3 regions of the Paenibacillus sp. FSL R10-2199 genome follow, and region 1 is predicted to be linked to each of the others. Evidence: riboswitches for the same ligand, from Rfam matches in the RefSeq annotation. Region 1 holds a riboswitch; each other region holds the start of a gene.
The links. Region 1 has a riboswitch for cyclic di-AMP ahead of NYE33_RS03670 (C40 family peptidase). Riboswitches for the same ligand answer to the same signal wherever they lie in the genome.

Region 1 (7,551 bases):
CAACAGACCTTCTACCATCATCAGGCGGACTTCAATCTCGCGTTTGGAAATTCGTTTTAACTTGTTGGCCATAGGGTGCCACATTACATAACCGGTGAATATCCCCAGCAGAGTAGCGATGAAGGCTCCGGCAATCGCGTGGGCCAGGACATCCATATTGCTCATATCCCCCAAGGCGGCAATCAGCCCGATAACAGCCCCGAGTACCCCCAGTGTAGGTGCGTACATCCCGGCCTGGGAGAAGATTAAGGCGCCGGCTTTATGTCTATCTTCTGTAGCGTGAATATCTTCCATTAATACATCGCGGACAAATTCCTGGTCATTGCCGTCGATAATCATCCGCATACCGTTTCTAAGGAAATTATCTTCGATTTCATCGACATTCGATTCCAATGCAAGCAGTCCTTCACGGCGGGTGATGGATGCCCATTCCATGAACATTGTAATCAGTTCGGGCTTGCCGACCATCTTTTTCTTCACAAATAGGATCTTCAGCAGCTTAGGGAAATTCTTGACTTCCGACATGGGAAAGGCCATGAAGATTGAGGCGGCCGTACCAAGAAAGATAATTACATAGGCGGCGGGATTGTTTAAGCTTTCAAGCGGAGCATGCTTGAGTACCATCCCCCAGACTACTGCGATCAGACCAAAAACCAGTCCTAGTATTGTTGAAATTTCCATTTATGCACCTCGTCCATGAGAATTAAGAAGTGATCCGACTATACCGCGTTTATCATCCTTGAACCGCGGGAGGACACTCTGCACGTAACCAAATCACGTATATTCTTATTTATCGACAGCATTCCCTTTTTTGTGAAGTGATTTTTTCGGCTATAATGGATAAGGTAAGTTATTATTCATCAGCGAAGAAAACGGAGTGATTGACGTGGGAGTTAAGCATGGCAGAGATTACAGTGAAATTCTGGTTGAACTGACAGGCGCAGTCGGACGGATTTCCGACGGGTATATTTTTTTCGAAATGGAGCCTGAGGAGTGGGAGAACCTGCCGGAGGAGTCGAAGCTGGAGGTCTGGGAGGCGCTTGCGGAGGATCTGTTCTACGCACTGGGCAATGAGCCGGTGATTCAGGTCGGAAGCGGGGTTGTAATGTACGATAAAGAAACGCACCGCATCAATATTCTGCTCGGCGACGAGGATTTGGCATCGGTCGTTCTGGTGTAGACCGGAAGCAGCTGCGGAGCCGGAATTTGTCCCAGGCATCAGCCCATGTTAAAATTGGGATGAGAAGTACTATTCGCCGGGATTTAAGAATACATTAAATCGAAAAAAATCTTTGGCCCGGCACATCCCTTGGACTTTAAGAAGCTGAGGGATGTTTTATTTGAAAGACAGGACTGCTGTGATATAGCTAATTAAGCAAGGGAGGAAACAAATTGCCATTTACAGAGGAAGAACTGCGGGAGCAGATCGGCAAGCTGGAAGGCTGGAAACTGGAAGAGGATATTATGGTGCGCAAATATATGTTCAATGAATATATGAAGGGAATTGCTTTTGTGGATGAGGTTGCTGCGATTTCGGAAGCGTTCGACCATCACCCGCATATCACCATTGACTACAAGACCGTTATCCTGCGTCTGCCTGCAGATGTGGAGAAGCTGGATATACGCCAGGCTAATGAAATTAACGAGGCTTTTGAGAAAAACCGTTAGAGGACAGGATCCTTATGGAAATGACAGTACCGCCTGATCCATAAAAATGCCCGTGCAGGGATACCAGGGTATCCTTTGCAGCGGGCATTTTGCTTTGGGCATGTTATTATTTCTTCTCGGCCAGCCATAACGCGACATTCGCAATTTCCTCAGGGGCTAGTTTGTCTTTGAAGGAAGGCATCTGCCCGCGGCCTTTGGTCACAATGCTGTAAATCTGCGCCGCGTCATGCTGTGCGCCCTCCTGCTGCAGGTTCGGCCCTACACCGCCCTGAAGCTGATCCCCGTGGCAGGTGATGCAGTTGGCTTTCACCAGGGCCTCCGCGCTGGTTGCGTCCAGCACAACCTCAGGCATTGTAGGTTTGTTCTCTTCAGCCACCTCGGCTTTGCCGGGCAGGGTAAACATTAAGACCACGGCAAAGGCACAGGCGGCAAAAAACAAACCGCTCATGATCCATTTCTGCATCTGCATCCGTCCCTCCATGTAAGCTGCTTCCTTCATTATACCGGATGGTGAAGCGTTATCATAGTATTTGTGTCAAAAAAATGAACGAAACTCCTGGGAAAATTGCAAACATACAGAAGTGGAATGCTATTTCTCATAGACCATACAATAAAATGGCTTATCGCCAGTTGGGGTTCTGCGTTCATAAGTATCCGTTATGGTAAATCCGCATTTCTGGTAAGCACGGATGGCCCGCTGATTCCAGGTCAGTACCTCCAAATCGATCTCCCGTTCCGGATAACGCTGCAAAGCCGCCTGAACGATGGCCTTCATGAACAGATGTCCCATGCCATGACCGCACAGATCGGGCCGCATGCCGATTCCAAGCCGGACTACACCCTCCATAGGGAACAGCTGGGCGAAGCCGCACAGGATTCCCTGTCCATTCACAACGGAAACGTATTGCTCGCTGCGCAGCTGCGGATCACCGAATTCAACACCGAGCGCCTGCATCTGCTCCCAGGGCATCCAGCCGTAAATATTATACGGGGGCCTGTAGTTCCACTCACAGATCTCAGCAGCATGCCGCGACTCCATAGGAACAACATAAAAAGTTACCGGGGAACTTATCATAAGCGGAGGCCTCCTTTCAATGGAACATTACTTCATTCTATAAATATTATATACAAAACGAGCCGGATTCGACGCAAAAACCTTGCAGAAAGACCGGAACTTGACAAACGCCAATAAATATTTTATGAAAGAGCGAAATTGGTGTTTTACAAATATAGAGCGGGGTAAGTAATTTTATAGACAAAAAAATAAGCCCTCCTCCAAGATTTCGGCAAAAATCCTGGAAAAGCGCTTATATTTAGGACAAATTATTGCACATCGTCATTCTCTTCGGAATCCGCAGCCACAGTCTTGTAAGCATCTGTACTCATAATCCGTTTGGCGCCAACGTAGCGGTTGACGTAGTAGCTGTCACTCAGCGAACTGATGGTTACACCACGCGAGGAAGAAGCATGTGCGAACTCACCGTCACCAACATAAATACCGACATGAGAAATGCCTTTGCCGCTTGTATTGAAAAATACAAGATCGCCCGGTCTCATTTCATCGCGGGATACAGCAGTGCCCATCTCATATTGGGAGCCGGATTGGTGGGGCAGGTTAATTCCGATCTTATCAAAAACATACATTGTAAATCCGGAGCAATCAAAACCGTTCGTGGATACACCGCCGGATACGTATTTGGTCCCGATGGCTTTGTCGATAACTTTATCCATTTTGGAATCCGCGAAAGCGCTTCCTGCTCCAATGGTGAAGATGATGGAAAAGCTTAGTACTGCGGCTGCTAGCTTCTTCTTCAAAAGTAAATACCCCTTCCAAATGCCTACGAGGTTAGCTTAAGGGTTCGGTTGAAGGTCCCCTATGACCCCTCTTAGAATAGGAGGTCAATTCACCCAAAGTTGGTTCCCCCGTTTCCCTAAATCTTTAGGGAACTCGGCACGACTGTTGATTAGGATTAGCTGTTATTCAATACATGACAAAACCTTTGTTAAAAGCGATTCAATAATTACAAAAATGTTACTAAAAGCTCACTGCGATAATTGTAGCAAAGACTAGGGCGCTTGGCAATCACTTATAACATATTAATGCATTTTTTTTGCGTTTTTTAGAGTTATAGCTGCATAGAAAGACTCATATTTACGCAGCAGGTGAGCTATTGATGAATTTTTCTTTGGATTTGGGATAAAAAGGTGTTTCAGGGCCTGCAGATGAGTGTAAAAGGTAGAATAAGGAAAAGGAAAAACCCGGGAATGATTACGGCAATAATCAAAACCGGGCTCGTATAAGTTACATTTAGTTGTTAGAGGTACGAATATTCGAGGAAATGTTCAAGGGTTCAATCGTAAGCGACAGCTTGGTAGGCTGTTGTGCTCATCACTCTTTTAGCGCCAACGTAGCGGTTGGCCCAGTATGCCTGACTCAGCGAACTGATGGTTACACCACGCGAAGAGGAGGATTGTGCGAATTTTCCATTGCCGACATAAATACCGACATGGGAAACTCCGTTGCCCAGGGTATTGAAGAATACCAAATCACCGGAACGCAAATTACTCTTGGATACGGCTGTTCCAACGCTGAACTGTGCCTTAGAGGTGCGCGGCAGGGTAAGGCCGATACTCTTGAATACATATTTGGTGAATCCGGAACAATCAAAGCCGCTGGTGCTGGTGCCCCCGGTTTTATATGACGTTCCAATGGTTTTTGAGATCACAGTATCCATTTTGGAATCTGCGAAAGCGCTGCCCGCTCCAAGTGTGAATACCATCACAAGACCCAGCGCTGCTGCGGTGCATTTCTTCTTAAAATTCTGACTTCTCAAAAGATGTACTCCTTCCAAGGCCTGCGAGGTTAGCTTAAGGATTCGGTAGAAGGTTCCCCTATGACCCCTCTAAAGCGAGATCAATTCACCCAAAATATGGTTCCCCCACTCCCCGGTGCAGGGAATTCGGCGTTTTGTGCACCAGAATAGTGACATATCGACATAAGGTTAAAGGCTTCGGTTACATAGCTGCTTAATTCCATTTGAAAGATTACAAATTTGTTACTAGTAGTACAGGCATCATTGTACCAGAGGATTTACAGTTTTGCAAATCAACTTGTCGCAGCTGTAAACAAAAAAGAGTCATGCACCTCACCAGAGGGGCGATGACTCTTTTAGTATGCCGTTTTGGCGGCCGATTATTGTGGGAATGATTTACTGGACCAGAGATGATACTGCGCGGCTATGCCCCACATTTTGAATAGGGTGGACGGCAGTGGAGCTGCCTGGCGCAGGAGCAGGGCCGGGAGGCCGGGGCAGAAGAGCGCTGCAGCGCTGCAGAGGATCAGCGTCAGCAGACTTCCTGCGCCTATAATGACGGATATCCCGATGGAGTGGAGAAGCACCTTCAGACAGACCAGCAGCGAAGTGAACATGCCCGTGCCGGCGGTATAACCGAACTGCATATACAGCAGCAGCTTGCGGATAAGGAAGAGGTAGACGAGCCAGCCCAGCACATAAGGCACGAGCGTCAGCAGCAGCGGATAATCGAGAATGCCGTTCAGAAGCAGACGGTACATCTTCGGCAGCAGCCAATAGAGCGGCAGAAGGGCCAGCGCCCATTCAACGAGACTGAACAGCAGTACAGGCAGACCATAACGCTTCATCCCGGGAAAAAAGAACAGTCCGCGCTCCCCGGCACGTTCCTGGTGAAGCTCGTGCAGCAGGCCCGCCCGGATAAAGGGGGAGAGCAGCAGCCGCAACAGAGTCAGTGCCAGGAGCAGCCATAGCCATTGCCGGACGTCCGGGTCCGTGTGCAGCGCAGCCTGCCCTTCAATATAATACAGCAGCCTGCCTATGCTACTGCCGCCGGCATTCGCATCCGGATAGCGCAGCAGTACCGGAACGACGGCGCTTTTAATGAATTTGTACATGAAGTAGCCCCAGAACAGCCGGTAGATAAATAGCAGAATCAGGATATAAAATTGCTCTTTCATGCTGTGCCAACCGCGGGTTATCGAAATTTTCACAATCCTTCACCTCACCAGACAAGAGTTCCGAGCAGGGTTTCAAGCAGTGTCGTCGCACTGAGCGTCCAGCGGGAAAGAGTATTGTGCTCAAGCTCCGCCATTCTGAAATTATTGAGATGCTTGCTCTCCAGCAGTATGGAATGTCCCGGATCAATCTCGGCGGAGACCAGAGGTGCTTTATACGATAATTCAAACGATGTTGTCTTCCCTTCGCCGTTCCAGTATTGCTGAACCGAGTACCCGTCCGAGAAAATAAATTTTACAGGAACATCCCCATAATGGCTGCCCTTGTTGCTTACCTCAACTACAGCATCATATTGAATCCCCGCTCCGTTGCCGCCGTCCCGTTTAGCCGTGAGCCTGATGTCGTCTACTGCAAAATCAGGGGCTCCGCCGCTGTAGACATACTGGTCAAAATAAGTCTGCCAGGATTGCTTGGTTACTTTCTCCACAATCTTCTGGAAGTCAGCGGTTGAGGGATGCTTGAAGCGGTATTTACGGGCATAAGCAGCGAGAATGGCATCCATGTTCTTGGCTCCTGCTAACCGTTCGATGTCACGGAGCACCAGCTTGCCCCGGATATAGACATTGCGTGTGTAGGCATCATCTCCGGTGTATTTCCACGTCTCCAGATTGAGCGGCTGCGAGGAGGAGACCAGACTGGACTGCAGCGGGAGGCTTGAGGCAACGCCATATTCCTGCTCCATCAGCCGGTCTTCGGCATATGAGGTGAAGCTCTCGTCCAGCCACGCCTCCTCGAATTCATTGCTGGCGACCATGCCATAGAAATACTGGTGACCGATCTCATGGATCACGGTCCGTTCAAGCGAAGTGCCGGGCGATGCCTCGGCAGCACCGAAGGCAGTGATCAGCGTCGGATATTCCATCCCCCCGGCCCCATTGCCAGATTCAGGCGGGACTACAATGGATAAGGTGGAGTAAGGATACGGGCCATACCACTTGCTGAAGGCGGTCAGGGCAGCCTCTGCGGCCTGGAAGTAGCGCTCCTGAAGATTCTTATGCAGCGGGTCCAGATAGAGCTTGATCTTTACTCCGGGCACCTGCGGCGCGGAGAAGGCCTTCTCGGCAACCACAAAATCCGGCGATGCCGCCCAGGCGAAGTCATGAACATCATCTGCGTAGAACTGATAGATTTTGCGGTCCTGTACCAGCCGCGCGTTCTTCACCGGAAATCCGGTGGCGGCAACCTTGTAATCGGACGGGACGGAGATGGTTACATTGTAAATACCGAAGTCACTGTAGAACTCAGATGTGCCATGGTACTGATGCAGATTCCAGCCTTCCTCCTGTACTCCCCTTGTGCCAGCAGGCTCGTAGACGCTGAGCTTGGGAAACCACTGGCCGGCCATGACGAAGTTGCCGGCGGTTCCCATACGGGCGAATATTTTCGGCAGCTTGACCTCAAACTGGAGTTTGAGTGTTACGCTCTCACCACCGTTTACCGGCTGGGGCAGGTGGACCTTAAGCAGGGTCTTGTCATTCACATTGCCGTCGTCAGGCTGCACATACTGGGTGCGCTGCATTAGCGAAATCCCCTCGGAGGTCCGCAGATCCGTCAGCGTCAGGCTGCCGTATCCGCCCGCAGGCATGGAGTCGCCCCGGAGCGTTCCTCCGGATTCCTTCATAAAGGTTGTATTGCCGGAAGCGAATGCATTGGGGTAAAGGTGAAAATAGAGCTCTTGGACCGGTTTTTTGCCCGGATGGATCCAGGTCACCGTTTCGGAAGCTGCTAAGGTTCCCGTATCGGCCAGCAGCTGAACATCCATGTGGTATTCCACCACACGCTGGCTTAAAACCTCCGACACCGGAGGCGGAGTAATCTCCGGAAGAGTGGACTG
Region 2 (7,551 bases), 550 kb from region 1:
CGTACCCGCGGCTGTCGCGGGCCAGCGGCGAGGCCATAATGCCTGCGCTGTGAATCAGCATATGCAGCGGCCGGCCGGAGTCCAGGAACCGCTGCGCGAAGGCATCCACAGATGCCGGGTCCAGCAAATCCAGCGCCTCCAGCTCGACACCGGGAATCCCGGCAAGGGCAAGCCGGGCCTTCTCCGGTGTCCGAACGGGAACTATCACAGTGGCCCCCGCGGCAGCCAGGACACGTGTGGTCTCCAGGCCCAGGCCGGAGTAGCCGCCGGTCACGACCGCTATTTTACCGCTCAGATTATGGCCTTGGATTACTTGCTCCGCCGTAGTGTCCGGACCCCATCCGGAAGGAATCGGTCGCTGCATAAACTTCGTATTACTCGCCTCATTGTTTGTCTCATTGTTCGACTCTTTACTCATCCCGCTTTTCAGCTCCGTATTCATCCCAATTTTCACACTTCGTTCCTCCTCTGTTCCATTTCCGCGATGAACCTGCCGTCCTTAAGCTCCCGGAAGTTCTTCAGCTTGTATTTCATAAGCTCCAGTGCCGCCGTAAGTTCCGTGAGCTGCTCTTCAATCAACGTTTTATGCCCGTCCAGCACACTGTAGCATTCCTCGTAGTCCTCTTCCGCTGAAGCCCTGATATATTCTTGAATGGTGCGCAGTGGCATATGGGTTCTTTTGAGAATAGCGACGAAATGCACCCGGTCCAGCTCACGCCTGCTGTATGCCCGCTGGCCGTTCTCCTTGCGGCTTGCCGGGGGCAGGAGCTTGATTTTCTCATAATAGCGGATGGTATCCTGGCTGAGTCCTGTCCGCTCTGCTACCTCGGCGATCGTAAAAACAGGCTCCATTGGCTGCTGGCCTCCTTCTTAATCTAGCTTCTTAATCCAGCTTCTTAGTTTGGCTTTCAGTCTTGGTAATTTACTGACCGTCTGCCCTTACAGAATCAAATGATAATCCCTGGAGTAGGGTCCAAGTCAAGCATTCGGGAAGCGGGAATTAGGCCCTCCCGGATGTATGGTTTGTGCGGCTAGAAAGGTACACTTTTCGTAGAATCAGGCTCTAATTCAGGTACAAATTGTAAACCGCCATAATTACTCTAATAACACATTCACGAATCTATTTGCCAGACGGGTAACGCTTACTTCATCTTCAATCTCTCATTATCTCCCGATTACTCACTAATACGCCATTTCACAAAAAATCAATATCGACGGCGTTTCCGGTCTAACGCATTAATATTTCCGGAGTTCCCTCACCGCTGCCTCCCAAAAATAAAAAACGGCGATTGAGCGAGATAAACGGATGATAATCGGCCACATATATGGTTTTAGTCTCCAATATTCCTCGCGAAGCAGCAATTTATTGCAAATCCGGCGCAGAAGCACTCTTTTCCATTTTTACAAATACAATCCTGAAAGGGTATGATTCGTGTTGAAAGTTACCAGCGATAATGTGAATGCACGCTGAATTTCCGCCAAGCGGAAAACGGGGGAACCATCAGGCCGCAGGCCTACTTGGGGTGAATCCGAAGGAGACTTCAATTACGCAGTCTCAAAAGGTAGGGCGACTCTCACCGTCCGAATCCGACAGCTAACCCCGTAAGCGTAAAGAGAGAGATCTTGATCCGCCACGATTTTGCCCCAGGCTTCTTACGCCTGTAACAAAACCGCAGCAGAGGTCCTCCTCTGTCTGCGGTTTTTTGCGCACTTATTCCGGCGGATCAGCATTTCGGCAAACCTATCAACTACATATCCAAACTATAAATCGCCCACATTCAGGAAGGAACGTGTCCACATGCCAGACCCATTATCGTCCAATGCAGTTCCCGCTGCCGGATTCACCAGCTATATTGAGCAATATAGCGGAACCATCTATGCGCTAAGCTGTCTCCTGCTGGAGAAGGGCGCCCGCGCCGATCAAGCCGCAATTGCTACATTCGCGGCACTCTATGAGCCTTGGCTCAAGGGCAGCATCCAAGCAGATGCTTACTCCCTTGCCTCCTACAGGGAATGCATCCGGCAATGCTCGCTGGTTGCTCAAGACCGCGGCCGCTGCTCTTCTGCCCTGCTCACCTGGGAGGATCAGATCGCCAGCGCCTTATGGTACGGCATCCAGCTGCCGCTGCCCGAGATCAGCCTCATCCTGCAGCGAAGCGTTCCTGAGCTGAAAGCGCAGCTCAGAGGGATTCGCGAACAGATGGCTGCTGCGCGGCCAGCTGTCCCGCGTCCGTCGGCGGGATAGGGAGCTGGGTGGGGCCTGCAACAATAGACTCAAGCATGCTGCTGCGATCCATGCGGACTGTAGATCCGTTATTTCGCCCAATCAGTCGAATCAGCGATCCATGCGGACTCAGAGGACCTTAACTAACCAGTTTCGCCTCATTTTGAGCTCCATCGAACAATATAAGCGCGCCTGAGTCCGCAACGGGCAAAAAAGCAGGCTTTTTCACAAAATAAGGTCCTCTCAGTCCGCGTAGCAAGCGCTGCATAGAGTAAATCCGCTGACGTCGTACATATTAATAAAAGCCGCAGCATCCGCCACGGCTCTCCATTTGCTAATGCTATGCTATCTGTTCCAGTGCCAGAAATCAGCGCTTGCCCTTGCCGCCCTTGGCGAACCGCCAAAAAGCCATGCAGCATCCGAGCAGCCCGACGCCCAGCAAGATGGTCTGCAGTGCTCCCAGCCAGGTTGATTTGTCCGACGGGATCAGGCTGCTGATAATGATCAGCAGGATGGAGACCACGACCAGCACGGGGGTTTGTCTACTTTTTTTCACAAAAAATCACCACTCCTAATTACTAATATTACTAAGGTACACTATCTGCGGGGGTTTAACCAGTTTAGGGTGGTTTGTGATCACTCTATAGAACAGCATTATTTATAAGCCCGTTTCATCACTACAGGTCATCCACCTTCCATATCCCATCATTTTAATCATTGAATAGACAGCAGTATTATCACTCCCGTTATCCCAGGACCTGTCCACTACCACTTCGTATTCATCAGCGTTTATTTTATTCATTTCATTAATTTCGTAATCTGTTATATTTGCCGTCTCCTTGCTGATTTCAGCATACAGAGCCTTCCTTTCATCTATCGTCTTACTTTCTGAGGTATCTCCGGAACACCACATGTGCACTTTCGCAATGAAATCATCCAGATAGCTCACTACCACACTGTTCAACTCCGGATCATCACTTAGCTAAAATACGAAGGTTAACAATAACATTGCAAATTGGTTCTATCGTAGATATAATATGTCCGTAATAACTATTTAGTGTAATTAAAGGAGATCGGGCTATGACGGAGTTCTGGGAAGCAAGCTTCATAGAAAAACAAACGATGTGGGGATTTGAACCTTCTGACTCGGCAATCTTAACCAAGGATTTTTTCCTTGAAAAGAATGTTAAAGACATCCTGATTCCCGGCATTGGATATGGCAGAAATGCAAAGGTTTTTATGGACAATGGTATAGATGTTACTGGTATTGAAATTTCGCAAACAGCGATTGATCTGGCGAGGCAGCGCGGGCTGGATATGAATGTTTACCACGGCTCGGTAACCGATATGCCATTTGACAACAAACTCTATGACGGTATTTTCTGCTATGCACTGATTCACTTATTGGATCAGCGTGAGCGGGAGAAGTTCATTCAGGATTGTTATAATCAGCTGAAGCCGGGAGGATATATGGTCTTTACAACGGTATCCAAAAAAGCACCAATGTACGGTAAGGGCGTCCAACTGGATACAGACTATTTCGAAATCATGGACCGAGTGAAAATGTTTTTTTATGATGCTGACTCCATTCAACAAGACTTTGCCAACTATGGCCTGGTCGAGATATCAGAAATAGATGAGCCCGGTAAGAATATGAAAAACAAACCTTCCATAAACTTCTTAATTGTAAAATGTAAAAAGGAAGGATAGCGCTCCAAGCGCACTGTCTGCATAAGTAAAAAAAGCCCACCCGCCTCCCCCGGCGAATGGGCTTTGATCTATGTTTACTGGCTGCGCTTCTGATATCTGCCAAAGGCTATGATGGTCACCACCATACTCACAATGCCTATACCCGTTAGCATCCCTTGCGTGAAATCTATCAGGTTGCTTCCGTTAGAAACTAACATTCGGCCCGCCTTTAGTGAAAGAAAAGAAGGGAATTGTAATAATGTGTGTTCCAATCTGGTAAGTTGATGATTAAATGATCCTGATTTCAGAAACACATTGTGTTAATTACCTTTTCATCTATGCTTTTGCCACTTTATCAGCAGCAGCTTGTGTTTGTGTTTGAATTGCAGCAGTAGCTTTGTCTAATGTTTTCTTCCCGTTTACTACCTGTGTCAGTTCTTCAGATAGTATTGACCAAAAATCCAATTCCAAATCTGGTGACTTGTTCATGAGCGCATAACTTGTAATAGATGAATTGAAGTTAGGTTTTAATTTATAGAATGCATCCAGCTTGTAACCAGAATACTCTTTAACCATGCGGGACAGAGGTGCACCTATACTATTATTAGAGTTGTTAGGTTTGTAGTATTCGTTAGCGTGGTCATCCCCATTGAAATATTTAATGAACTCCCAAGCGGCATCCAGATTCGATGCACCTGCTGGAATAGCCAAAATCTCAGAACCAAACACATATCCTGTTGACTTCCGGTCCTTAGAATCCGCAGGGCCGGCAGCCATACCAAGCGTAAACGGTTTATAATTTTTTACATTGCTATTTGCTGCTTGCAAGGACTGCAGCTGACTGATAGAGGCTACTATCATAGCGGATCGTCCCATAATGAACGGGCTGCTTTCCAGGTAACTTTTGCCCGACAGAGTGATTCTTTCGTCAAGTACCCCCGACTTCGTAGCCTCGACAGACAGGCGATAGGCATTTTTCCACGACGCTGTATTCGCAGTAGCCTTAAGAGTATTTGGATCAATATACGTTAATCCTTCTGTTCTGGCAATATCCATTACCAAATTGCTGGACCCAAAGGAGCTTAGACCCCAAATTCGGGTGTTCTTATCTCCTGTAGTAGGGAATTCACCAGCAAGCTTCAATATTTCTTCCCACGTCATTCCGTCACTTGGTGCTTTAACATGGTGCTTTTTAAATAAATCCGCATTATACAGAAGAGCATACGACTCCACCTTTAGGCTTAACCCATAAAGTTTGCCGCCGCCTTGTTCCTTCAATTCAGCAAGCAAGCCAGGGTACACTGTTGTCATGTCATACTGATCCCGTTCAATTAACGGTTCTAAATCTGCCAGCTTTTTATCTTTAGACATTTGCTGGTAATCATAGGGGGGCAGCATTACAAGATCCGGTGAATACTTTTGGATCGCCGAATTGTAATCTGTAACCGAACCTGAACCTGTAGGTGCAAAGACTTCGATGTCTGTATCCGGGTAGTTCTTACTGAACTGGTTCCCGTACGTCCTATTGAAATCATCAGCGTTCCAATACAATACTTTTAAAGTATCTTTCGTATCTGCCTGGCTATTCGAATTTGCGGAAACCAGTTGACCTGTGGCAAGACCTGCTGAGGTACCGATCAACATCACACTGAAACTAGTAAGCATGATCTTCTGTATCATATTTTTCTTCAAAAATAAAGCCTCCACTCATTTGTTATTTCAAACGGTTATTCACTTGGATGGACCCAAGTATAGAATAGAAAGCTTATAAGCCAGCTACTGAAATCCTTATCATTTCCTTAAATAAGGCTGAGAAGTGCGGACAAAAAGGAACCCATTCTCAGATAGAAGCTATCTAAGAATGGGGCCTGGGTTATTTCTTCGCTTTTTGCTTTTTCACAGCCTCATCAAGGCTCTTTTGAACCTGTGTTTGAATGGAAGCCAGCGCTTTGTCTAGTGTCTTTTTGTTGCTTATTACCTGTTTAACTTCACTCTGCAGGATAAGTGAATACTGTGCATTGTTAAATGGAACTCCTATTGGATTAACATATGGTGGTGTTTCCAGGTTTGGTTTTAATTTATAGAAGGCCTCCATACTAAATCCTTTGTATTCTTTACTATAATCCATCCGTGACAGGGAATAATCTGAAAGCATCTCGGACTTAAATTTAGCAAAATCCGCTCCGTTATAGAATTTGACGAAATCCCAAGCAAGATCTTTATTAGATGAACTAGCCGGAATCGCAAAGATTGAATCAAGATGAATGTTTCGTGTCATGTTCCGGTTCTTAGGATCGGCAGGACCCGCAGCAATTTTAACGGTAAACGGTTTGTACTTTGCTATAGCAGATTTATTTGCAGTTACCCCCTTTAAAGTATTCATACTAGTCGTACTTACTGTCATAGCCGCTCTTCCCATAAGGAAAGGGTCCACATCATATCCACTTTTATTTGAGCCTTCTATGGTATTGGATTTTATCGCAGTGATAGCCATACTGAATACCCTTTTCCAAGCGGCTGTATTCATAGTTACTTTAAGTGTATCAGGATTATAACGGGTTAACCCTTCAGAAGTTGCTATATCATTGATCAAATAGGTGTAATTATCAAGCGGATAGTGAAGTCCCCAGATACGGGTGTCCTTATTTCCTTTAGTTGGGAATTTCGCGGATAGTTTCAGTATTTCTTCCCAAGTCATTCCGTCCTTCGGTAAGGGGACATTATATTTTTTGAATAAGTCTACATTGTAAAAAAGGGATTCTGTGTTGAAGCGCGGACTTAGCCCGTAGAGCTTTCCATTCACTTTGAGTGCGTCCAACAATCCAGGATATAGGGTTGCAGTGTTATAGTTGTCACTCTTGATTAACTGTCCCAGTTCTGCTAACTGGTTCTCCTTGGACATCTGCTTATATTCAAGGGTGTTCAACATGACAACATCTGGCGATTGCTTGGCGATAAAAGCTTTTAAGTCTGATTTCCCATCCCATTTCACTTCCTGAATCTGAGTATCGGGAAATTGCGATTTGAACAAGTTCTCATCGAAATAATATTTGTCTTCGTACAGCACCTTTAGAGTTTGTTTCGTGTTAACCTGGGTGTTTGAATTAGCAGAAGCTTTTGGGTCTTGGCTAAAGCCTGCTGAAATAGCCAATAGCATAAAGCTCAAACTAACGATTACTGACTTTTTTAAAATAGTTCTCTTCAAAATAATACCTCCACTCCTTTATTGTTAAAACGATTATCTGTTTGTACTGAGCTAAGTATATAAGAGAAAACTTATCAGCCAGCTACCGAAATCCTTATCATTTCCTTAAAGCCTCCATATCAACCTTAGGGTTGATATGGAGGGACTTCCATTACCTTTAATCTACCGTCAACTCTTTTAACTGTGTAGGTGAACTTATCAGTGATTGTGTCGAACTCCTGTGTCTGGAACAAGGTTCCGTCTTCATGCTTTAACGTAATCACGAATTTACATTCATCCTTGCTTACCTCGGTCTGATCAACAATCTCTTTAAGGGAGATGTCAGGAATCAGCTCCAGATACTGATTGAATAATTCTTGCTCATCGTCAGGATCTGTTTCAGGAGATAAATTCATGAGCCCCTGGTAGCTGCCGCCGTATAACTCGACCAAAG
Region 3 (7,551 bases), 2.6 Mb from region 1:
ACACCGGGGGAATCGGCTTAAGGAATACCAACCGCCGCTTGGTTCAGCGGTATGGCCAGGGTCTTCTTATCCAGAGTGAACCGGGCAGGGGCACGACAGTATCGTTCATGATTCCTCTTGATAATCATCCGGTATCTTAAGTTCCAACCGGATTTCACCACCTCATAAATCACGTCTAATGTCCGCGCATCTGGGCATTACTCCCGATACCTCGGTTACGCGGGGGCAGTGGCTGAGTCTAAGCAAAATGGACAAGCTCAAACCATGAAGCTGCCGCTCATTGAATTCGGGCCGGAATGTATTTATTGCACCTTCAAGTGGTTAAGATGATCCGCAATCCGGTTAAGCTCATCGGCAAGCGCCGCCAGGGAAGCAACAAGCAGCTGCTGTCTGTCCGGCTTCTTCGGCTCGGCGCTGATTTTCTCCATTGGCGGAGGAGGTTGCAACTCCTTCTTGTCCTCTTTGCCATACATCGGAAAGCCGTCTTCAATCAGCAGACGAACAATGGTACTAAGATGGTAACGCTCTGCACGCAGTTCACTGATCCGCTTCAGTAGTTTCAAAGTTTCATAAGGGTAAAGCACCTGGTCTCCCTGACGGGTCGCGGCTACAAAATAAGAGAAATACTCTAGCCATCTCTTCACTGTGGTCGGAGGTAATTTCGATATCGTGATCAATTCCAGCTGCGTGTAATGGCGAACCATAACATCTCTCCTCTTTCTAGTGGACTTATATATTTTAATGGTATTCGTGTTCCACGAAATAAATGTGTGAAATTACTTATTTGCGTTTTTTCGCATCAAAAACGGCCAACTGCCTGCGAAGGCAGTTGGCCGTAGATACATCCGGCTATGGGAAAATGCACGTTTACGAAGAAGTGGGCCGATCCACTGGATATTGCAGTCCCGCCGGACCCGCCGGTTTCGCCGGAGGCTTGAGGTTACCCTTCCCTCACTGTTCAGTTCCTTGAACAACCGATCCATTCAAAGTCATAAATGACCGCACCATACTCTGCTGCAATTTCCTTCGTGCGGTCTGTCGAGCTGGGCGAGCACAGCACCACTGGAACAAGCTACGATCACAGCCTTCTCTACAGATAAAGCGTCCAATAACAGCTTCAAATCTTCACATTGTGTGTCTACGATCCGGCTAATCTCCACATCCATTTTCCCCGATTGCCCGTTCCCTCTTAGATCAAATACGATCACTTTCGCACGCTTGCTGAAATAATCCGCTTGCGGCTCAAACAGATGATGGGAGGTCGAATAATCATGAATAAAAACAATGGGCAGACCGTTGCCCGACATCTCGTAATATAGCGACGTTCCATTCACTTCAATATGCGGCATAAACAGTGCATCCTCTCATGAACGCTTGCGGGGTTAGCTGCCGGATTCGGGCCTGAAAGTAGCCCTACTCGTTTTTCCCGAGATTCACCCCATATAACCTGGAAGTATTATTTTGCAGACGTTTCCTGACTTTCTTCCCCCAGGACCTTCAGATCATCCTGTATGCTTCCCTTCCATAAGGGAACTCCGGAACGGTAGGCTGCCCGGCCATTTAAATGGCCTGCCACCGGTGAAGTGATGAATACAAAAACAATCGCCAGCAGCAGCTTGATATTAACCGTTCCGTCTTTAAACCAAAAGTACAGGAAGCCTCCTGTCAGCAGACACAGCACCCCGAAGGTTGCACTTTTGGTAGCCGCATGTGAACGCAGGTACACATCAGGCAGCCGGACCAAGCCGAAGGCACTTAAGCCGCAGAAGACTGCACCCATCACCACAAGAATGGAGCTAATCAGTTCACCTGTCATTCGGGTTCCCTCCATCCTCTATAACGGCTCCCCGTTCAATATATCTGGCCAGTGCCGTTGTTCCAATAAACGTCAGAATACCGATAACCAGAATAACTTCAAGAAAATCCTGGGTATCCAGCAGCATACAGAAAACAGTGATCATTGCGAGTACATGAATGCCTATCGTATCGAGCGCGGCAACCCTGTCTGAACGGGTTGGCCCTTTCAGGAGACGGAACAGGCATGCCAGCATCGCCAGCGCCAGAATGATCATTGCCACGGTTAGCATAACTTGGATCATTACCGGGTCACCTCCATAATCGCTTGTTCGAAAGTGCCTCTAATCTGCGCGACAAGCAGCTCTGCATCTTTAATATCAATTGCATGAATGTACAGCGTCCTGCCATCCTTCGAAACATCAAGAGTCAGGGTTCCCGGCGTCAGACAGATCAGGCACGATAACAGCGTAACCTCCCAAGCCGAGGTCAAGGCAGTCTCATAAGCAAAGATACCGGGACGTATAGCCAGCTTTGGACGGATGATATGGCCGATGACCACGAAATTCGAGACCGTAAGTTCACGGGCAAAGATCAGCAGAAGCTTCAGTATAGCCCATATACGTATGAGATAGAATGGCCGGGTCCGGGCCAGGGATTTCGTCAAAATCAGCAATAATATAATACCGATGACGTAGCCCGCTATGAAGCTTGAGCCAGAGCCATCGTTATTTATCGCCATCCACAGAAAGGCAATCAACAGATTTAAGAGGAATTGTAGGGCCATCTTCTCTACTCCTTCATTATGGCTTCAATGTACCGCGCAGGTGACGCCAAAACCTCGCCTGCCTGCGATACATAAGCATAGACGGACTCGGCACCGACCCCCATAGCAATCACAAGCAGCAGGAGTCCGGCGGCAATAGCCGATGCAGCCTTCAAGTTCACTCTAGGCAATTCATTCACCGGTTCATTTCCCCAGAACGCCAGCCTGAACACCTTCATCAGGGAATACAGCACCAGTAAGCTCGATCCTAGTCCAATTAAGGACAACGTCAGCATTCCCTCAGCCAGAGCTCCGCGGATGATCAGAATCTTGCCGGCAAACCCGCTCAGCGGCGGAATACCTGTCAGGGCAAGAGCAAGGATAAAGAACATCCAGCCGATGAACGGATACCTTTTAATCATCCCGCCCATACTGCCTAGCCGGTCAGTTCCGGCTGCGGATATAATCATCCCGCCCAGAATAAACATGAGTCCCTTGGCCAGCATATCGTGCAGCAGATAGAAGACCGCCCCATTCAGTGAATCTGCAGTCCCTGCAGCGAGTCCAAAGGCTACAAATCCAACGCTGATAATGATGTTATAATTCAGAATCCTCGGGATATCCTTATAAGCTACTGCCCCCAGGCTGCCCAGAATCATGGTAGCAGCAGCCATCCAGGCAATCCAGTCATGGGTGAAGCCGGGATCGTTAACAAACAGCAGCGTGAAGGTGCGGATGATTGCATAGAGTCCCACTTTGGTCAGCAGTGCACCGAACAACGCTCTAACAGCCGCCGGAGGCGCACTGTATGACCCTGGAAGCCAGAAGAACAGGAACAGCCCTGCCTTTAGGGAAAATACAATCAGGAACAAAACAGCAATCACATTAAGCACGCCGCCTTGTCCCGCTTCAGCGATACGCTGGGACAGGTGTGCCATGTTGAGTGTTCCTACTGCTGCATAGAGATAAGCTACCGCTGCTACAAACAGTGTCGAGGATACGATATTGATGAGCAGATATTTCGATGTTTCTCTTAGCTGAAGCTTGGTCCCTCCGAGTGAGATGAGCGCATAAGAAGAAATCAGCATGACCTCAAAAAAGACAAACAGGTTGAAAATATCTCCGGTAAGAAACGAGCCGTATACCCCGACCAGCAAAAACTGAAAGAACGTATAATAATAGAACCGCTCCCGCTTCTCTCCAATACTGCTGAAAGAGTAGCACAGAATCGCAAAGCTGACGATCGAAGCCATCATTACCAGCAATACAGCAAACATATCACCTACAAATACAATCCCGTACGGAGGAGCCCAGCCCCCCATCTGCAAGGTCTGTATGCCCTCAGAGTGGACACGTGAAACCAGCAGCACTGCAACCAGAATGTTCAGCAGACCGCTGAGCGCACTAATCACGCGCTGAAGCCGGATCTTCTCTTTGAGAAAAATCAGGATGACAGCCGTAGTCAGCGGAATGAGAATCGGGAGTACCAATAGATTGCTCATTCGTTGTCCTCCTTAATGCTGTCAATTTCGTCAGTACCCAGCGTCTGGTAAGACCGGTACGCGAGTACGAAGTAGAAGGCTGTAACCCCAAAGCTGATAACTATGGAGGTTAGAATCAATGCCTGCGGCAGCGGATCAACATAAGTATCCGCTTTGCCCAGCACAGGGGCTGCACCCTTTTTGAGCCCGGCCATTGTGAGCAGCAGCAGATGGACACCATGCGTCAGCAGGGAGGTTCCCAGCACAATGCGCAGCAGGCTTTTGGACAGAATCAGGTACACACCGATCGTGAAGAGAATGCCGACCGCAACCGCCATTAGGAGTTCCATTTCTTTTCCCCTCCGATCGATAAAATGATGTTCATCGTTACACCGACCACGGCCAGGTATACGCCAAGGTCAAACAGGACGGCAGTCGCCAGCTCCGTATCGCCAAGCACTGGCAGATGAAAATGGCCGAAAGCATGACTTAGAAAAGGAGCGTCAAACAGGAATGAGCCTGACGCTGTTAGAATAGCCAGCAGGAGTCCGGAAGCTGTAAGCAGCCGGTAATTCACAGGTAACACCTTACGTACCTGATCCATTCCAAATGCGATTGTAATGAGGATCAGCGCAGCAGAAGTCATCAAAGCCCCGATAAAGCCTCCCCCCGGATGATTATGTCCGGCAAAGAACAGATACAGGGAGAATATCAGAATAATGAGGACAATCCCCTTGGACATTGTCTGCAGAATCACGTCATTGCTGCGCAGCGGTAATTTTTCATTCTTGGCGGGTTGGAGCGGCGGCAACTCCTCTTCCATTCTCAAATGAATCAGACCATAAATGGCCAGTGAGGCGATGCCAAGCACCATGATTTCAAACAAGGTATCGAACCCGCGGAAATCTACCAGGATGACGTTAACAACATTCTTGCCGCCAGCCAGGTTATAGCTTTCTTTCAGGAAAAACTCGGAGATAGGTTCAAAAGGACTGGTACCCATAGCCGCCAGAGCGATCAACGTCATTGTAATGCCGGCTCCAAGCGCTATGATCAGATTGGGCAGCTTAAAGCGCAGCGGCTCTCTCTGCTTCTTCAGCTTAGGTAAATACCGGAAACAAAGAAGGAACAGAATGACCGATACGGTCTCTATAATCATTTGGGTGAGTGCAAGATCCGGTGCCCGGAAAAGAACGAAGAGCAGCGTCACCATGTACCCTACACCACCGGTGAAAAGAATCGCGTTAACACGTGACTTGGCAAATGGAACAGCAAAGGCAGCCAACAGCATTGCTGCTACAACAGCCGTTTCATAAAAAGACAATGAGGCATACTGATCCATGCCAAAGCTTATGCCTGACTGCAGCAGCAGAACTGTGAGTAACGAAATGATGAAAAAGCTGAAAATATAGAGCAGGTAATGGCGATTGGAACCAGTCATATAGGCATCAGTCAAACGTCTTGAACCATTCTCCAGCAGTCTTAGCGAGAAGTCATACATACGGTTCAGCGTATTGCGTCCGCTTGCTTCGCGGTCCAGTACCCGCAGCCGGGTATAGATTCTAAATAACAGTGTACCTGCGGCTATAACGCCGAGGGTCATGAAGATTTCCGGTGTCCAGCCATGCCAGAAATGAATAGAAACTTCAAAAGCTTCTTCCGGTGCGAGTATCCCCGTATGGATGGAAGACATTGCCGGTTCAATCAGCGTAGCAGAGACCAGGTCAGGGAAGAATGCAAACACTACAGCAAGTGAAATTAGAATCACCGGTGACAGCAAGAGACCCAGTGGAGCTTCATGCGGAATTTTATCCAGTTTGTCTTCCCTCAGCTTGCCGCGGAAGGTCTTGAAGACAAAAATCATGCTATATACAAAGGTAAACACACTGGCAATCCAGGCAATTACCGGAAAGAGCTGCGTCCAGTATCCTGAGCTCAGGATGTCAAACTCCCGGATATTAAGCATAGAGGTGAAGAACATTTCTTTACTAAGGAATCCGCTGAATGGCGGCAATCCAGCCATGGAGAACGCCCCGATCAATGCGACAGAGAAGGTGACTGGCATGAGAGACATAAGCCCTCCAAGCTTGCGCAGATCACGGGTACCCGTCTCGTGGTCAATGATGCCCACAACCATAAACAGACTGCCTTTAAATACAGCATGATTAATGAGATGAAAGAGCGCTGCAGTAGTAGCCATCGTATAAAAAACCGCATCCCCCGTGCCGGTAAAGAAGGCTGCCGCCGACCCGAGTCCCAGCAAAGACATGATCAATCCGAGTTGACTGATCGTGGAGTACGCGAGTAAGGCCTTGAGATCCGTTTGCCGGATGGCTTTGAACGAACCATAGATCAGAGTTACCAGTCCTGTGACAGAAACGAGCCAGAACCACTCGGATGCTCCGGCATATAGAGGGGTGAGCCGCGCCACCAGATAGATCCCCGCCTTAACCATGGTAGCCGAGTGAAGGTATGCACTTACCGGAGTCGGCGCTTCCATAGCATCAGGCAGCCAGATATGGAACGGAAACTGGGCGGATTTCGTAAAGGCACCCAGGAGAATAAGCAGCATGGACGGGATAAACATGGCACTTTCGGTCAAGGTCCCTGCCTGTGCAACAATCTCGCGGATACTATAAGTGCCGGTCATTATATACAGAAGATTAAATCCGGCAAGCATCGCCAGACCGCCGAACACTGTGATCAGCATGGACTTCAATGCTCCATAGGAGGATCTTTCCCGGCGGTGCCAGAAGGCAATGAGCAGGAACGAAGAAATGCTCGTCAGTTCCCAGAATCCGTACAGCACCATCAGATTATCTGACAGGACAACACCCAGCATTGCTCCCATAAACATGAGCAGGTACATATAAAACTGGCGGATTCCTTCCATCAGCTTATCGAGATAATAAATGGAATAGAGCACAACCAGGGCACCCATTCCGGTAATCAGCAGGACAAAGAGCAAGCTGAGTCCGTCCAGCACCAGAGAAATATTTACCCCAAAGGACGGCATCCAGTTGATATTGTTAACAATAGGCTCGCCAGCCCGGATGGCTGGAATTCTCGTCAGGAAATAAATGAAGAGAGCTGCGGGAGGGGGCAGAGCGATCCAGCCCAGGTGGAACCGTTTATTTCGCTTCATCAGCAGCATTAGCGCAGCCAGCAAAAACGGAAGCAGGATAATCATATGCAGCAAGGCTTAATCCCCCTTTCTAGTTTTGGTATAATCCGCTTAACGGGGCTTAACCCATTCGTTCTGTACAATCCTCAAATATTGCGCTTCACCGTTTCTGACGATTTTGAACAGGCCGGTATTGAAATCCGTATCGAGCTCACGGAAGAAGACCCCCTTCATGGCTTCATCTCCATCCGGTTCATCCATAAGGATATGGCGGTCGCCCTCTTTGACCAGATAAGCAGAGAATCCTTGCTCATGGGACTTTTCGAGCAGCTCCGGATAGCGCTGCACCGCAACGATATGAAGATCAATCGGGCCCATCCGCTCCA

Region 2: linked by a shared signal. The riboswitch ahead of NYE33_RS01260 (hypothetical protein) and the one ahead of NYE33_RS03670 (C40 family peptidase) in region 1 are both predicted to bind cyclic di-AMP.
Region 3: linked by a shared signal. The riboswitch ahead of NYE33_RS14895 (alpha/beta fold hydrolase) and the one ahead of NYE33_RS03670 (C40 family peptidase) in region 1 are both predicted to bind cyclic di-AMP.

What each region holds. Positions count from the first base shown of each region.
Region 1 is NZ_JBBOBO010000001.1:851,265-858,815, reverse strand. It holds gene motA (flagellar motor stator protein MotA) at 1-681, opposite strand, end outside; gene NYE33_RS03690 (hypothetical protein) at 887-1,180, shown strand; gene NYE33_RS03685 (4a-hydroxytetrahydrobiopterin dehydratase) at 1,393-1,668, shown strand; gene NYE33_RS03680 (c-type cytochrome) at 1,775-2,131, opposite strand; gene NYE33_RS03675 (GNAT family N-acetyltransferase) at 2,258-2,743, opposite strand; gene NYE33_RS03670 (C40 family peptidase) at 2,992-3,483, opposite strand; cyclic di-AMP (ydaO/yuaA leader) riboswitch at 3,489-3,632, opposite strand; gene NYE33_RS03665 (C40 family peptidase) at 4,020-4,448, opposite strand; cyclic di-AMP (ydaO/yuaA leader) riboswitch at 4,506-4,644, opposite strand; gene NYE33_RS03660 (hypothetical protein) at 4,862-5,659, opposite strand; gene NYE33_RS03655 (M1 family metallopeptidase) at 5,704-7,551, opposite strand, start outside.
Region 2 is NZ_JBBOBO010000001.1:296,486-304,036, forward strand. It holds gene NYE33_RS01250 (oxidoreductase) at 1-418, opposite strand, end outside; gene NYE33_RS01255 (MerR family transcriptional regulator) at 451-852, opposite strand; cyclic di-AMP (ydaO/yuaA leader) riboswitch at 1,456-1,623, shown strand; gene NYE33_RS01260 (hypothetical protein) at 1,799-2,245, shown strand; gene NYE33_RS01265 (hypothetical protein) at 2,592-2,780, opposite strand; gene NYE33_RS01270 (hypothetical protein) at 2,883-3,173, opposite strand; gene NYE33_RS01275 (class I SAM-dependent methyltransferase) at 3,305-3,934, shown strand; gene NYE33_RS01280 (hypothetical protein) at 4,009-4,131, opposite strand; gene NYE33_RS01285 (ABC transporter substrate-binding protein) at 4,250-5,605, opposite strand; gene NYE33_RS01290 (ABC transporter substrate-binding protein) at 5,787-7,118, opposite strand; gene NYE33_RS01295 (hypothetical protein) at 7,244-7,551, opposite strand, start outside.
Region 3 is NZ_JBBOBO010000001.1:3,435,581-3,443,131, reverse strand. It holds gene NYE33_RS14905 (response regulator) at 1-140, shown strand, start outside; gene NYE33_RS14900 (MerR family transcriptional regulator) at 303-704, opposite strand; gene NYE33_RS14895 (alpha/beta fold hydrolase) at 990-1,349, opposite strand; cyclic di-AMP (ydaO/yuaA leader) riboswitch at 1,357-1,513, opposite strand; partial or broken gene mnhG (monovalent cation/H(+) antiporter subunit G) at 1,487-1,816, opposite strand; gene NYE33_RS14885 (Na(+)/H(+) antiporter subunit F1) at 1,806-2,099, opposite strand; gene NYE33_RS14880 (Na+/H+ antiporter subunit E) at 2,099-2,581, opposite strand; gene NYE33_RS14875 (Na+/H+ antiporter subunit D) at 2,587-4,062, opposite strand; gene NYE33_RS14870 (Na(+)/H(+) antiporter subunit C) at 4,059-4,391, opposite strand; gene NYE33_RS14865 (Na+/H+ antiporter subunit A) at 4,379-7,231, opposite strand; gene NYE33_RS14860 (universal stress protein) at 7,277-7,551, opposite strand, start outside.